DNA from 4 places in the Enterobacter sp. PL_is379 genome. Region 1 is predicted to be linked to each of the others. Evidence: predicted binding sites of a transcription regulator. Region 1 holds the regulator's gene; each other region holds the start of a gene.
What was found. Region 1 encodes LexA, which represses DNA repair genes until DNA is damaged. Its sites were predicted from a motif close to TNCTGTATGTACATACAGNA; they were not measured.
Positions count from the first base shown of each region.

Region 2: a site for LexA is predicted at 1,593-1,612, ahead of AC0TOY_RS23115 (DNA translocase FtsK 4TM domain-containing protein). Genes of this name have one in related genera too.
Region 3: a site for LexA is predicted at 1,947-1,966, ahead of umuD (translesion error-prone DNA polymerase V autoproteolytic subunit). Genes of this name have one in related genera too.
Region 4: a site for LexA is predicted at 2,398-2,417, ahead of sbmC (DNA gyrase inhibitor SbmC). Genes of this name have one in related genera too.

Region 1 covers NZ_JBVPGT010000019.1:67,208-71,324, reverse strand. The annotation lists gene plsB (glycerol-3-phosphate 1-O-acyltransferase PlsB) at 1-1,403, opposite strand, end outside; gene AC0TOY_RS02315 (diacylglycerol kinase) at 1,558-1,926, shown strand; gene lexA (transcriptional repressor LexA) at 2,035-2,643, shown strand; gene dinF (MATE family efflux transporter DinF) at 2,707-4,044, shown strand.
Region 2 covers NZ_JBVPGT010000033.1:371,782-375,898, forward strand. The annotation lists gene trxB (thioredoxin-disulfide reductase) at 1-514, opposite strand, end outside; gene lrp (leucine-responsive transcriptional regulator Lrp) at 1,060-1,554, shown strand; gene AC0TOY_RS23115 (DNA translocase FtsK 4TM domain-containing protein) at 1,690-4,117, shown strand, end outside.
Region 3 covers NZ_JBVPGT010000030.1:29,702-33,818, forward strand. The annotation lists gene tcp (methyl-accepting chemotaxis citrate transducer) at 1-815, opposite strand, end outside; gene AC0TOY_RS14335 (aldo/keto reductase family oxidoreductase) at 959-1,825, shown strand; gene umuD (translesion error-prone DNA polymerase V autoproteolytic subunit) at 1,985-2,419, shown strand; gene umuC (translesion error-prone DNA polymerase V subunit UmuC) at 2,403-3,665, shown strand; gene AC0TOY_RS14350 (hypothetical protein) at 3,678-3,947, opposite strand; gene AC0TOY_RS14355 (LysR family transcriptional regulator) at 4,030-4,117, opposite strand, start outside.
Region 4 covers NZ_JBVPGT010000023.1:2,779-6,895, reverse strand. The annotation lists gene sbcB (exodeoxyribonuclease I) at 1-948, opposite strand, end outside; gene dacD (serine-type D-Ala-D-Ala carboxypeptidase DacD) at 1,147-2,313, shown strand; gene sbmC (DNA gyrase inhibitor SbmC) at 2,433-2,906, shown strand; gene AC0TOY_RS04830 (FUSC family protein) at 2,999-4,057, shown strand.

The sequences.
Region 1 (4,117 bases):
TTCACGTAGCCCTGACCGAGATTACGCAGCTTGCTCAGGCCGCGCAGCATCTGCGGCAGGCTCTCTTTCTCTTTGGTTGCACCACGCAGCTCTTTCGCGTACGTGCCCACTTCCATCACGTGCTCGTAGCCGATGTAGATAGGCACCAGCGTGATTGGACGGGTTCCTCCGCGCAGCATCGCCTGAATGGTCATCGACAGCGTGCCGGTTTTCGGATCGAGAAGACGTCCGGTACGGGAACGACCGCCCTCCACGAAGTACTCCACGGAATAGCCGCGGCTGAACAGTTCGCCCAGATACTCGCGGAACACGGTGGAGTAGAGCTTGTTGCCCTTGAAGGTACGACGGATAAAGAATGCGCCCAGGCGACGGAAAATCGGACCTGCTGGCCAGAAATTCAGGTTGATACCGGCTGCAATGTGCGGTGGTACCAGCCCCTGATGATAGAGCACGTAGGAAAGAAGCAGGTAGTCCATATGGCTGCGGTGGCAGGGAACATAGACAATCTCATGGCCATCATGCGCCAACTGACGTACACGCTCGGCGTTATGAACGTTGATGCCCTGGTAGAGACGGTTCCAGGTAAAGCCGAGAATACGATCGGACAGGCGAATCATCTCGTAAGAGAAGTTCGCTGCAATCTCTTCCATCAGCGCAATGGCGTTCTGCTGGGCTTTCTCATGCGATATTTTCTTGCTGCGCGCTTCGTCTTCGACGGCGCGGGCAATCGCTTTGGAGGCCAGCAGCTTGTTGAACAGATCCTGACGCGCCGGGAGACGCGGCCCAACGGCAGCAAGGCGCTGGCGGGCGAAGTGCATACGCGCCACGCGCGCCAGTTTTTGCGCGATGATCTTGTCGGTGCCGTGTTCGTCCGCCATGCGACGCAGCGAAACGGAAGGGGAGAAACGCACAAAGCTGTCGCGCCCCAGCCAGGAGACCGCAAAGAACTTCTGGATGCCGTTAAGCATGCGCAGCGGCGGGTTCTCTTCACCTTTTTCACGGCCCGGACGACGACCAAACATCACCGATACCGGCACCATCTGCACATCCAGATCGGGGTTGCTGCGGTGCAGGTCGAGATAGTCATGGAACAGCTTGATGGACTCTTCTTTTGGCGTGTAGTAGGTAAACACGCGCGGTCCACCGTGAATGAACACATAGCGCGGCAGCAGCGTCCCGTCAACTTCCAGCGGTTCAAGCGGGTCAGGTAAGTCATGCGCCAGACACTGGGCGCGAAGCGTCAGTAAGTCTGCCTTCGAGTTATAAGGCAAAACGTACATAATAGGACGTGACGTATCGAGCCCCAATTCCAGCGCGGGTTCTGCTGGGATAGACTTGCTTTTTACCAGGATGCTTAATGGTAAATTAAGTAATTTGTAGTAAATTCGTGGCCAGCCGGACATAAACGATGTAAAGCCTCTGGTTAATAATGCAATTGCGGCGCAAGGATAACAGAAAGCGCGCAAAATTTCTGTTGTTACCCGTCATACTTCAGGCTGTAGCGAAACGCGCTACAGTTCCTGTTACTGACGCTTTTTTTCATAAAAGGTTCTTTTAATGGCCAATAATACCACTGGGTTAACACGTATCATCAAAGCCGCCGGCTATTCATGGAAAGGTTTCCGTGCCGCGTGGATCAACGAAGCCGCCTTTCGCCAGGAGGGCGTCGCCGCTATCATCGCGGTGATCGTCGCCTGTTACCTTGATGTTGATGCTATTACCCGCGTACTTCTTATCGGTTCCGTGCTTCTGGTGATGATAGTGGAAATTCTTAATAGCGCTATTGAGGCCGTGGTTGATCGCATTGGTTCAGATTTCCATGAACTTTCTGGCCGTGCAAAAGACATGGGCTCTGCTGCCGTGTTGCTGGCGATTATCACTGCCGCTATCACCTGGGTCACGCTGCTTTGGTCACATTTCCGATGAGCCTCGAGGAATAATTAAGTCCCTGGTTTTTTGTGCAGTTTTTGGTTCCAAAATCGCCTTTGACTGTATATACTCACAGCATAACTGTATATACACCCAGGGGGCGGAATGAAAGCGTTAACGACCAGGCAGCAAGAGGTGTTTGATCTCATCCGGGATCATATCGGCCAGACGGGTATGCCACCCACGCGTGCGGAAATCGCGCAGCGTCTGGGCTTCCGTTCTCCGAATGCTGCCGAAGAACACCTGAAAGCGCTGGCGCGTAAGGGCGTGATTGAGATTGTTTCGGGCGCGTCACGTGGTATCCGCCTGCTGGTGGAAGAAGAGACGGGCATTCCGCTGGTGGGGCGTGTTGCTGCCGGTGAGCCTTTACTGGCACAGCAGCATATTGAAGGCCATTACCAGGTCGATCCAGCCATGTTCAAACCGAGCGCTGATTTCCTGCTGCGCGTCAGCGGTATGTCGATGAAAGACATCGGTATTCTTGACGGCGATCTGCTTGCGGTGCACAAAACGCAGGATGTGCGTAACGGCCAGGTGGTGGTCGCGCGCATTGACGACGAAGTGACCGTCAAGCGTCTGAAAAAACAGGGGAACACCGTTCAGCTACTGCCTGAAAACAACGAGTTCTCCCCGATTGTGGTCGATCTGCGCGAACACAACTTCTCTATCGAAGGACTGGCGGTTGGGGTCATTCGCAACGGCGAATGGCTGTAACCTCTTCCTGACAGGCTATGGTGCCGCTGTAGCCTGCTTCATTCTCCACACCCGGTATTTTTCATGTCACTGCTGACGGCATCCGATAAGGCATTGTGGCGTCTTGCTCTGCCGATGATTTTCTCCAATATTACCGTACCCCTGCTGGGTCTGGTCGATACTGCCGTTATTGGCCATCTTGATTCGCCTGTTTATCTTGGCGGCGTGGCGATTGGTGCGACGGCAACCAGCTTCCTGTTTATGCTGCTGCTCTTTTTGCGCATGAGCACCACCGGCCTTACCGCACAGGCGTATGGCGCGAAAGATCCGCTGCGTCTGGCGCGCGCGCTGGTCCAGCCGCTGATCCTCGCGCTTGGCGCGGGTGCGTTAATCGTTTTATTGCGTGCGCCCCTGATCGACCTTGCGCTCCATGTTGTTGGCGGCAGCGAGGCGGTATTAGAGCAGGCGCGACGTTTCCTTGAAATCCGCTGGCTCAGCGCGCCCGCGTCACTGGCTAACCTGGTTCTGCTGGGGTGGCTATTGGGCGTGCAGTACGCCCGTGCACCCGTGATTTTGCTGGTGGTGGGTAACCTGCTCAATATCGTTTTGGATGTCTGGCTGGTCATGGGTCTGCATATGAACGTGCAGGGCGCGGCGCTGGCGACGGCGATTGCCGAGTACGGAACCTTTATCATTGGCCTGTGGATGGTCTGGCGCGTGCTGGCGATGCGCGGCATCTCCCTGGCGCTGCTCAAAACCGCATGGCGCGGCAATATCCGTAAGCTGCTGGCGCTTAACCGAGACATCATGCTGCGCTCGCTGCTGCTTCAGCTCTGCTTCGGAGCGCTGACGGTCTTCGGGGCTCGACTGGGGCCAGAAATCGTTGCGGTCAACGCGGTATTGATGACGCTACTGACCTTTACCGCCTACGCGCTGGACGGTTTTGCCTATGCGGTAGAAGCGCATTCCGGGCAGGCGTACGGTGCGCGCGAAAGCGGGCAGCTTCGGGACGTCTGGCGGGCAGCCTGCCGTCAGTCGGGACTGGTGGCGCTGGCGTTTGGCCTGGTTTACGCCTGCTTTGGTGAGCAGATCGTTGCATTGCTTACGTCTCTTCCTGCGCTGCGCGAGCTGGCGAGCCACTATCTCATCTGGCAAGTCGTCTTACCGGTGGTTGGCGTCTGGTGTTATCTGCTGGACGGCATGTTTATTGGTGCGACGCGCGGAGCGGAAATGCGCAACAGCATGGCTGTCGCGGCTGCAGGGTTTGGTCTGACGCTGCTGACGCTCCCCTGGCTGGGTAATCACGGTTTGTGGCTGGCCCTGGCCGTTTTCCTCTCGCTGCGAGGGTTGTCGCTGGCGTTTATCTGGCACCGCCACTGGCAAAACAATACCTGGTTCTCTTCACGTCACGATATATCGTGACGGTTAAAGATTCCGAATATGAAACCAACTGCCGAATCCTTAACTACAATAATTATCACGTCCAGCAGAAAAG
Region 2 (4,117 bases), on a different contig from region 1:
CCTCAGAGGCAATGTTCGCCAGGTAGAGCGCTTCTTCCACGGCGGTGTTGCCGCCGCCGATGACCGCGACTTTCTGATTGCGGTAGAAGAAACCGTCGCAGGTTGCGCAGGCAGAAACGCCGCGGCCTTTGAACGCTTCTTCGGATGGCAGACCGAGGTAACGGGCAGAGGCGCCGGTGGCGATGATCAGCGCATCACAGGTGTATTCGCCGCTGTCGCCCGTCAGGCGGAACGGACGGTTCTGCAGATCGACCTTATTGATGTGATCGAACAAAATTTCGGTTTCGAATTTAGCAGCATGCTCGTGCATACGCTCCATCAGCAGCGGCCCGGTCAGGTCGTTCGGGTCCCCTGGCCAGTTTTCCACTTCGGTGGTGGTGGTCAGCTGACCGCCTTTTTCCATGCCGGTGATGAGTACCGGGTGCAGGTTAGCGCGTGCAGCATAGACCGCCGCGGTATATCCCGCAGGTCCAGAACCAAGGATTAGCAGCTTACTGTGTTTGGCCGTGCCCATGAGATCCCCATTGTTGTTGGCAGACATTTGGCTGGATTGTAGGGAATTTGTTGTCGTAAAAAAAGAGCGCAGCAATTTTGATATCAATCTGTGTAATAGCCACGGACGATGAATAGCGCGCGATAACATCACGCTTTGTCCTGAAAACCGGTCGTTTGTAAGGCAATAAAATGAGGATTAATACCCTGCCGCAATGAATATCCGGCATGTTGTACTAAAAAACGATGTTTTGCTTTGACAATCCCCTGCGCTTTTGCGAAAACATTCAAGGAAGAAGAAAAAACCGTGTTAACCGTATGCCGCATAGGCATGCACGTAAATGCCATTTTTACCGGGTCAGTGAAATCTACGCATGGCGTGGACAGACGCCATACGTGATGTCGGTGACTGCCTTCGGGCAACGGTCTTCTTACCAACAGAACCCGAATCCGCATCGCGTCTAATACATAATCAGGCGATGTGATGACTAACGGGTACAGGCTCTGAACAGTGATGTGCACAGGGTCCAGGCAGGAGTAGGGAAGGAATACAGAGAGACAATAATAATGGTAGATAGCAAGAAGCGCCCTGGCAAAGATCTCGACCGTATCGATCGTAACATTCTTAATGAATTGCAAAAGGATGGGCGTATTTCCAACGTCGAGCTTTCAAAACGTGTGGGACTTTCCCCGACGCCGTGCCTTGAGCGTGTGCGTCGACTGGAAAGACAGGGTTTCATTCAGGGCTATACGGCTCTGCTGAACCCGCATTATCTGGATGCCTCACTTCTGGTATTTGTTGAGATTACTCTGAATCGTGGTGCACCGGATGTGTTTGAGCAATTTAACGCCGCTGTACAGAAACTTGAAGAAATTCAAGAGTGTCACCTGGTATCCGGTGATTTCGACTACCTGTTGAAAACCCGTGTACCTGATATGTCCGCCTACCGTAAGCTGCTGGGTGAAACCCTGCTGCGTCTGCCAGGCGTGAACGACACCCGTACCTATGTGGTGATGGAAGAGGTCAAACAGAGCAATCGTCTGGTTATTAAGACGCGCTAACACGGAACAGGTGCAAAATCAGCGTAGTTTGATTACACTCCTGTTAATCCATACAGCAACAGTGCCGGGGAGTCCCGGCACTGTTGTCCGTTTTAGCAAACAGGCAGGATATGCCTGATACCTGGAGAGCCTTTCTTGAGCCAGGAATACACTGAAGACAAAGAAGTCACACTATCGAAGCTAAGCAGCGGACGTCGTCTCCTCGAGGCTTTGCTGATTGTTATTGCCCTTTTTGCCGTCTGGCTGATGGCAGCCTTACTCAGTTTCAACCCCTCGGATCCCAGCTGGTCACAAACTGCATGGCATGAGCCTATCCATAATTTAGGCGGTGTCCCCGGTGCCTGGCTTGCGGACACGCTGTTTTTCATTTTCGGTGTGATGGCCTATACCCTTCCCGTCATTATCATTGGCGGATGCTGGTTTGCGTGGCGTCATCGTCAGAACGATGATTACATCGACTATTTCGCCGTGTCGCTGCGCCTGATTGGCGCGCTGGCGCTGATCCTCACCTCGTGCGGGCTGGCAGCGATTAATGCGGATGATATCTGGTACTTCGCCTCTGGCGGGGTGATCGGCAGTTTGTTGAGCTCTGCGCTACAGCCGATGCTGCACAGCAGCGGCGGCACGCTCGCATTGCTCTGCATCTGGGCGGCCGGGCTGACATTGTTTACCGGCTGGTCCTGGGTGAGCATTGCCGAGAAAATCGGCAGTTTTATCCTCACTATTCTGACCTTCGCCAGCAACCGTACCCGTCGTGACGATACGTGGGTTGATGAAGACGAGTACGAAGAGGAAGAGGAAGATGACGCGCCTGTGCAGCGTCGCGAGTCTCGTCGTGCGCGTATTCTGCGCGGCGCGCTGGCGCGTCGTCAGCGTGTTGCTGAGAAATTTGCCAACCCGCTTGGCCGTAAAACCGATGCGGCGCTCTTCTCCGGTAAACGCATGGATGAAGACGAGCAGGTGGCGTATCGCGCGGCGGGTGTCGCCGTCGATCCTGACGATGTGCTCTTCTCCGGCAGCCGGGCCATGCCGGGTGACTTCGACGAATACGATCCGCTGTTAAATGGCCACTCGGTTACCGAGCCGGTTGCGGCAGCAGCAGCCGCGACGACCGCTGCGCAGGCGTATGCCGCGCCGGTCGACGCTGTGATGCCATCCGCGCCGGTTTCGCCGCCGGAATCCGTTATTCAGCAGCCGCAGGTTGACTGGCAGACTGCGCCCGGTGTTCACACGCCGGAGCCCGTTATCGCGCCTGAACCTGAAAGCTACGTCCCTGTTCAGCAGGAGCAGTGGCAGCAGCCTTATCAGCCGCCGCAGCCTGCGTATGAACCGCAAAATTACCCGCACGATGAACAGCCGGTGGCCCAACCTTATCAGGAGTATGTGCCTGAACCGGTTGAACCTGTGCAGCCTTATGTTGAGCCGCAGCCTGAACCTGAAATCGTGGAAGAGGTGAAGCCCGCCCGTCCACCGCTGTACTATTTCGAAGAAGTCGAAGAGCGACGTGCGCGTGAACGCGAGCAGCTGGCGGCCTGGTACCAGCCGGTGCCTGAACCGGTGCAGGAGCCGGTGACGAAAGCGCCTTCTGTTTCCGTTCCACCGATCGACCCGACGCCTGCAGTCGCACCCGTAGCGGAAAGCGTGAAGCAGGCTACCGCGGCCGCTGCCGCAGCTGCACCTGTCTTTAGTCTGGCAACAGGGGGCGCGCCACGTCCTCAGGTGAAGGAGGGGATTGGTCCGCAACTGCCTCGCCCTAACCGCGTTCGCGTTCCAACCCGCCGAGAGCTTGCCTCTTATGGTATCAAGCTGCCTTCCCAGCGTATGGCTGAAGAGAAAGCGCGCGAGCCTGACTACGAAGATGACGCCGATGAAATGCAGCAGGACGAGCTGGCCCGCCAGTTCGCTGCGCAGCAGAATCAGCGCTACGGTGAAGAATACCAGCACGATGAACCGGTGCTGGAAGATGAAGAGGACGCGGCAGAAGCAGAACTGGCGCGCCAGTTTGCCGCCACCCAGCAGCAGCGCTATTCCGGTGAGCAACCGGCGGGTGCAAACCCGTTCTCGCTGTCTGATTTTGAATTTTCGCCGATGAAGGATCTGGTGGATGATGGCCCGAGCGAGCCTTTATTTACCCCGAGCGTGATGCCGGAAGCAGCGCCTCTGCGCCAGCAGCCAGCACCACAGACCTACGCGCAGCCTCAACAACCAGTTCAGCAGCCGTATGCTCAACCGCAGCAGGCACCACAGCCGCCGCAGTTCCAGCAGCCTGCGCCTCAGCCGCAGGAGAGCCTGATTCACCCGCTGCTGATGCGTAACGGTGACAGCCGTCCGCTGCAGCGTCCAAGCACGCCGCTGCCGTCTCTGGATCTGTTAACGCCGCCGCCGTCAGAAGTGGAACCGGTCGATACCTTCGCGCTCGAACAAATGGCGCGTCTGGTCGAAGCCCGTCTGGCTGACTTCCGCATCAAAGCGGACGTGGTGAACTACTCACCGGGTCCTGTTATCACCCGTTTTGAACTGAACCTGGCGCCAGGCGTTAAAGCCGCGCGCATTTCCAACCTGT
Region 3 (4,117 bases), on a different contig from region 1:
CCGCGCACGGCGCTGACGGTGGTCACCAGCGACTGCTGCATCTCATGCAGGCCAGCGGCCAGCTGACCCATCTCGTTGCGGCCAGATATTGCGATATCCTGCGTCAGGTCGCCCCCTGCAATGGCGCGAATATGGTTCATAATGGAGTGGAGTGGTTTTAAAAGCAGGTGCTGTAAACCCTGCCAGATGACCACCAGAACCGCGATAACGGCCAGCAGAATTGCCGCCAGGGTCCACTGCATCTGCGTGAAGCTGCTCTGGTTCTCTTCGGTTGCGGCCTTCAGCAGGGTGTTGTTTTCGGCGCGCCAGCGGTTATAGACCGCTTCCATGTCGTCCTGCGCCTGCTGCGCGTCCAGATCGCCATAGGCCTGATAGTTGTCGGCACGCAGATACTCAATCGATAAGCGCATCACTTCGTGCATCTGGTTCCATGATTTCTGCATCTCGTCGGTCAATGCCGCCTCCTGGCCCTTAACCTGCGGCAGTTTCTGCCACTCTTTGTTATAGGCTTCGGCTTTTGCCAGCGAGTCGCCTGCGGTGCCAAGCAGCTTATTGATCGCCGCCAGGGAAGCCGGGTCACGCTGGTTTTTCAGATAGCGGATCGCCACGCGGGTGACGGTGACGCGCGTTTTCACCAGCGTGTTCACGCTGTCGCTCAGGCTTTCCTGCTGGGCATTGAGCACGCCGGAGTTCTGGAAGTTATGGCGATCGTTACTGACGGCAGAGTAGAACAACCCTCCCGTGACAACTTGCAGCAGACAGAATATGGTGAGGGCAAAGATAATACCGGTAATCACGTGCAGATTTTTCAGCATAGCGGTCGTCCGTTAGAGAAGATGCAGGGTTACTTCATTACTATCGTCGTAGAGAATGTAAACTTTAATTAACTCGCGCTTAACTAAAGGCTCCCTGAGGGAACCTGTTGTAAATCCGGATCATTTTTATGAGGAAGGTCAACATGAGCAGCATTGATAAAAGCGGGACGTACGCGCTCGGGACGCGGACGGTGAAACGGCTGGGCTACGGCGCGATGCAGCTGGCCGGGCCTGGCGTCTTTGGGCCGCCGAAGGATAAGCAGGCCGCGCTGGACGTGCTGCGCGAAGCGGTGGCGGCGGGGGTGAACCACATTGATACCAGTGATTTTTATGGTCCTCATGTCACTAACCAGCTGATCCGCGAGGCGCTTCACCCGTACCGGGACGATCTGACGCTCGTCACCAAGATTGGCGCCCGTCGCGACGACAAAGGCGCCTGGCTGCCGGCCTTTTCCGCGCAGGAACTGACGCAGGCGGTGCATGACAACCTGCGTAATCTGCAGCTGGACGTGCTGGACGTGGTGAACCTGCGGATCATGTTTAGCGCACACGGGCCGGCGGAAGGATCGATTGCTGAACCGCTTTCCACCCTGGCCGAATTACAGCAGCAGGGGCTGGTGCGGCATATTGGCCTGAGCAACGTCACGGCCACCCAGGTCGCGGAAGCGCAGAAGCTGGTGCCGGTGGTGTGCGTGCAGAACATGTACAACATTGTGAACCGGGGCGACGATGCGCTGGTGGATCTGCTCGCGCAGCAGGGGGTTGCATATGTGCCGTTCTTCCCGCTGGGCGGCTTTACGCCACTGCAATCGTCCGGGCTGAAGGCAGTTGCGGATTCACTGGGTGCCACGCCAATGCAGGTTGCGCTGGCATGGCTGCTGCAGCGTTCCCCAAATATCCTGCTGATCCCGGGCACCTCTTCCGTGGCGCATCTGCGGCAAAACCTCGCGGCGGGGGAACTGCAGCTGCCGCCTGACGCACTGGAAACATTGAATACGCTGATGGACTGATCGTCACAGGCGCAAAGCCGTAAGTATGCTTGCGGGCTTTGCGCGTTTTAAATCTTCTGATACTTCAACGCGTTTGGGTTCGCCTCCGGAAATGACCTTGATCCCTGGCCATAATCCGTAATACTGTATTTATATACAGTATCTGGCGAGAAAGGCATTATGGACACTCTCTTTTCTTATCATCCAAACCAATCTATTGAATTACCGTTGTTTGCAGAGCGTGTAGCCTGTGGCTTCCCCAGTCCGGCGCAGGACTATGTGGAAGATCGTCTCGATCTTAACCGGTTGGCAGTGAGACACCCCAGTGCGACCTATTTTATCAAGGTGAGTGGAGACTCCATGATTGGCGCGGGGATCGGTGACGGCGATCTGCTGGTGGTCGATCGTTCGTTAAATGCCGAACATGGGGACATCGTCGTGGCGTCGGTCGCCGGTGAGTTTACGGTGAAAGAGCTACAGACTCGCCCGGTTCTGAGACTTCTGCCGCATAATGCCTGCTATCAGCCGATTACCTTTCAGTCCGAAGAGGAGCTGCAGATCTTCGGCGTCGTCACCCACACGCTTAAAACGCATAAACATGTTCGCGCTGGTTGATGTGAATAGCTTCTATGCCTCCTGCGAGAAGGTATTTCGCCCCGATCTGCAGGGGAAGCCCATCGTGGTGGTGTCCAATAACGACGGCTGCATTATTTCACTGTCGCCGGAGGCAAAGCTGTTCGGCATAAAAATGGGGGAGCCCTATTTTAAATTCAAAGAGAAGGGCTATCCGTCGCGGGTTTACGTCTTTAGTTCGAACTATGCGCTGTATGCCGATCTCAGCAGTCGGGTGATGCAGACGCTGACGGATCTGGCTCCGGCCATAGAAATTTACTCGATCGACGAGGCGTTCGTGAACGTTTCAGGGATCGGTAACCGCCTTGCACTGGAAGCGTTCGGACACCAGATGCGCACGCAGGTCTATAAAAATACGGGCTTAACCGTTGGCGTCGGCATTGCCCCGACCAAAACGCTGGCGAAGCTGGCCAACTATGCGGCGAAGCGATGGGCTGGCACCGGCGGCGTGGTCGATCTCTCAGGCCGGGAGCGGCAGCGTAAACTGCTGGCAAAGGTGCCGGTAGAGGAGGTGTGGGGGGTAGGGCGGCGCATCACGAAAAAACTGAACGCAATGGGGATTACCACGGCGCTGGAGCTGGCGGAGGCCTCCTCGTGGGTCATTCGCAAACATTTCAACGTGGTACTGGAACGCACGGCGCGTGAGCTTCGCGGCGAGCCCTGCCTTGACCTGGAAGAGTACACCCCCACGAAGCAGCAAATCATCTGTAGCCGTTCGTTTGGACACCGCATTACCCAATATGAAGAGATGCATCAGGCGATTTGCGCCTACGCGGAGCGCGCCGCAGAGAAACTGCGCGGCGAGCATCAATACTGTCGTTTTATCAGCGTGTTTGTGCGCACCAGCCCGCACGCTGACAACGAAATTTATTACGGCAATCAGGCTTCTGTCACCCTGATGACGCCCACCAATGACTCGCGCGATATCATCCGCGCCGCCACGGAGGCGCTGGGGCGGATATGGCTCGACGGGTATCGCTATATGAAGGCCGGGGTCATGCTGGCGGATTTTTTCAGCAGCGGCGTCGCCCAGCTTAATTTGTTTGACGATAATCGTCTGCGCGCCAACAGCGCGGCGCTGATGGAGATGATCGACAGCGTAAATCATTCCGGCAAAGGGAAGATATGGTTCGCCGGGCAGGGGATTGAGAAACCGTGGGCAATGAAGCGAGAGATGTTGTCACCGGCCTATACGACGCGGTACGCCGATTTGCCGGTGGCGAAGTAGAGGCTCGTTGCGTTATTTCTTTTGCATCACCCAGGTTGCCGCAGCCGCCAGCACGCCGATCAGCGGCATTTCGCCCGCTCCGGCCAGGAAGTTATGGCGATCGATCTCATTGTTTTTACGGATATCCGCAAGGCGGGTAAGCGCCCCTTTTTTATCCGCAGCGCCGATCTCCTCAAACTGTTTTTCAAACCCCTGAGCGATGAGCTGAGCGGCCGCATCGGTGTTTGCGCTCTCAATCGCAATGAGGTTCGGGCCTTTTTGGAAAAAACAGTAATCCGGCATACGTGCTCCAGAAAGAGGGAATACGGTAAAAACACTCTATTCTTTGCGATTAAAAAATGCACGTGATTTACGGCGGAAACAATCAGTTTTTCTTTATTATTTCAGGCAGTAACTGCTCAATCACGCTGACGACCTTTCTGACGCGCTGCGGAATAAAGCGGGCGTCAGGA
Region 4 (4,117 bases), on a different contig from region 1:
ATTGGCCTGCGCCAGGACCGGACATTTATTGATATGCACCAGTTTGACCGGCACCGCAGGCAGCTCGCCGAGTTCATTCTTCGGCGTGTACAGCCGTTCGCGCAGGGTATCGCTGTCGAGCTCCAGCAGCGGCGAAATATCGCCGGCCAAATCCACCATAATCACCGCATTGCGGTTGTCCGGATGCCAGGCCAGCGGGGCGACCCAGCTGGTATTACCGCGCCAGGCGCCAAACATGCCGGAAATATGCACCATCGGCTTCATCTGCGGCACATCAATCAGCGTGGTCAACTTCTGTTTACTGCGGTGGCTCAGCAGATACTCGAACAGTCGTGGCTGCGCGCTTTTCACCAGCTTCGCCATGGCAATGGTGGCATAGACGTCGGCCATCGCGTCGTGAGCATTGCTGTGCTCGATGCCGTTGGCGCGCGTCAGGTGTTCCAGCCGGAAGCTGGTCAGCCCTTCCTCATTTTCCGGCCAGTTAATGCCTTCGGGACGCAGGGCATAACAGGCGCGCATGATGTCGAGCAAATCCCAGCGCGAATTGCGGTTCTGCCAGCTCCAGGCATAGGGATCGTAGAAGTTACGATAGAAGATGTTGCGCGTCACTTCGTCATCGAAGCGGATGTTGTTGTAACCGACCACGCAGGTATTGGGGACGGTAAACAGGTCGTGGATGCGTCGGGCGAATTCTGCCTCGTTAACGCCTTTTTCCCGCGCTTCCTGAGGAGTGATCCCGGTGACCATCACCGCGCCGGGCTGCGGCAGGTAGTCATCCGCAGGCTTGCAGTAAAAGACCTCTGGCTCGCCAATGATGTTGAATTCGTCGTCGGTACGGATGGCGGCAAACTGCGCCGGTCGGTCCAGCGCCGGGTGAGTGCCAAAGGTTTCATAGTCATGAAATAAAAAAGTCGGGCGAGCGGCAGAGTCAGACACCAGTAATACCATCCTGTTAAAAAATGACGTCACTATGGTAAACGATCGTGCGGTCGAGACCGAATAAAAAGCACCTCCGCGTTGCAGATTTGCGCGCCAGCTTCAGAGAAAAATCTGCGTTCTGTCACATTTTTTTGCAATTAAGCCAGGTAACGACATCAGAACTCCCGTAAAAAGGTCATCGATTTTTAATGACCTGAGGATATACCGTTGAAACGCCGTCTGTTTATTGCTGTTTCTTTACTCGCTTCGAGTGTCTCATCTGCTTTTGCGGCCGAACCACTGGATTTTTCGCCGCAGCCTCCGGCCATTCAGGCTGGCTCCTGGGTGCTGATGGATTACACGACTGGTCAGATCTTAACGGCGGGCAACGAACATCAACAACGCAATCCGGCGAGCCTGACCAAGCTGATGACGGGGTATGTGGTTGATCGGGCCATTGATAGCCACCGCATTACCCCGGACGATATTGTCACCGTAGGACGCGATGCCTGGGCAAAAGGGAACCCGGTGTTTGACGGTTCATCGCTGATGTTCCTGAAAGAAGGCGATCGCGTCTCCGTGCGCGACTTAAGCCGCGGCCTGATTGTCGACTCCGGCAACGACGCCTGCGTGGCGCTGGCCGATCACGTGGCGGGCGGTCAGCCGCAGTTTGTGAAGATGATGAACGACTACGTGCAGAAGCTGAACCTGCGCGATACGCATTTTGAAACCGTCCACGGGCTGGATGCGCCGGGCCAGCACAGCTCGGCCTATGACCTGGCCGTACTCTCCCGCGCCATCATCCACGGTGAGCCCGAGTTTTATCATATGTACAGCGAAAAGAGCCTGACCTGGAACGGGATCACCCAGCAAAACCGTAACGGCCTGCTGTGGGATAAAACCATGAACGTGGACGGGCTGAAAACAGGGCATACCTCGGGGGCGGGTTTTAACCTGATTGCGTCCGCCGTTGACGGCCAGCGCCGGTTAATCGCGGTAGTGATGGGGGCGGACAGTCCGAAAGGGCGCGAAGACCAGGCCCGGAAACTGCTGCACTGGGGGCAGCAGAATTTCGATACGGTGCAGATCCTGCATAGCGGTAAAAAAGTGGGGACAGAGCGGATCTGGTACGGCGATAAGGAGCAGGTGAAACTGGGTACCGACCAGGACTTCTGGCTGGCCCTGCCGAAAGCGGAAGTGCCTAACATCAAAGCCAAATACGTACTGGATAAAAAAGAGCTGGAAGCGCCGATCGCCGCGCACCAGCGGGTCGGGGAGATCCAGCTCTACGACCGCGACAAAGTGGTCGCGCACTGGCCGCTGGTGACGCTGGAAGCCGTTGATAAAGGCGGCTTGTTCTCTCGGCTGAGCGATTATCTGCACCATACGCTCTAACGGCAGATGAGCAGACTGGCAGGGTTGCGAGTCTGCTCACATAATAAACACTCCTCGTTTGCTGATAATAGTAATCCGGTTTTATAGTGTATAAATATACAGTAATAAGCGGAGGCAGCATGGACTACAGCATTAAGCAGCAACAGAAACGTAAGATTGCCGGTTTTCATTTGGTCGGACCGTGGGAACAAACGGTAAAACAGGGCTTTGAACAGCTGGTGATGTGGGTCGACGGGCGTCACATTGAGCCGCTGGAGTGGGTGGCGGTTTACTACGATAACCCGGATGAAGTCCCGCCAGAAAAACTGCGCTGTGATACGGCCGTTACGGTACCGGATGATTTCGTTATCCCGGAAAATAGCGAAGGCGTCATGATGACGGAAATCGCGGCCGGGGATTATGCCGTGGCGACGGCGCGCGTGGAAAACTACGACTTCGCCACGCCGTGGTATCAGTTCTTCAATTCTCTGCTGCAGGACAATAAGTACCAGATGGCGCTCAAACCCTGCTTCGAGCGCTATCTCAATGACGGCAATGCGGACGGTTACTGGGATATCGAAATGTATATCGCGGTAGAGCATAAAACGGTTTAGGCCTGTTAAATGAAGGGTTTTTCAGCCGGGAGCGATCCACCCGGCTGAAAACACAGTACAATTGTGATTTGCCGTGTAGCTGGAGAGCGGGTGTGCGTCCCGACAAATCATTAACCCCTTTTGAAATTCGGTTGTACAAACATTACCGCGTGGTGCATGGGTGCCGCATCGCGCTGGCTTTCGTGCTGACGTTTGTACTGGTGCGTTTGCTGGATGTTCCGGAAGGGACGTGGCCGCTGATCACGCTGGTGGTGGTGATGGGGCCCATCTCGTTTTGGGGGAACGTTGTTCCGCGCGCTTTAGAGCGAATTGGTGGGACGGTTTTAGGCTCAGCCCTTGGGCTTATTGCTCTGAAGCTGGAGCTCATCTCATTTCCCGTTATGCTGGCGTGGTGCGGTGCCGCCATGTTCCTGTGCGGCTGGCTGGCGTTGGGCAAAAAACCTTATCAGGCGCTGCTGATCGGTATTACGCTCGCGGTGGTGGTCGGTGCGCCCGCCGGGGATATGACCACGGCGCTGTGGCGAAGCGGGGATGTCATCCTGGGTTCACTGCTGGCGATGCTCTTCACCGGTATCTGCCCGCAGCGTGCTTTTCTGCACTGGCGTATTCAGATGGCCAGCTACGTCACCGCGTTTAACCGCGTCTATCAGGCCGGTTTTTCCCCTAATCTGGTTGAGCGCCCGCGCCTGGAAAAGCACCTGCAGACCATCCTTAACGACGTGGTCAAAATGCGCGGCCTGATCACGCCCGCCAGCAAAGAAACCCATATTCAGAAATCGATTTTTGAAGCCATCCAGACGGTAAGCCGCAATCTGGTCTGCATGCTTGAGCTGCAAATCAACGCACACTGGGCCACGCGCCCCAGCCATCTGTTGATGCTTAACGCGCAGACCCTCAAAGAGACCCAGCAGATGACGCAGCAAACACTGTTGACCATCGCTCATGCGCTCTATGAAGGGAACCCGCAGCCGATACTGGCCAACAGCGAGCGACTGAACGAGATCGTCGCGGAGCTGAAGCAGTTAATCAATGAACGCCAGAGCGATAACGTGGCGGAAACGCCTATTCATGGCTACGTCTGGCTGAGCATGGAACTGGCGCGGCAGCTTGAGCTGTTATCGCACCTGATTTGCCGGGCGCTGCGCAAATAAAAGGCGTATGTGACCGCTGCTGCTTCGATTCAGCAGCAATTGGGGTTATGATAGCTTTAA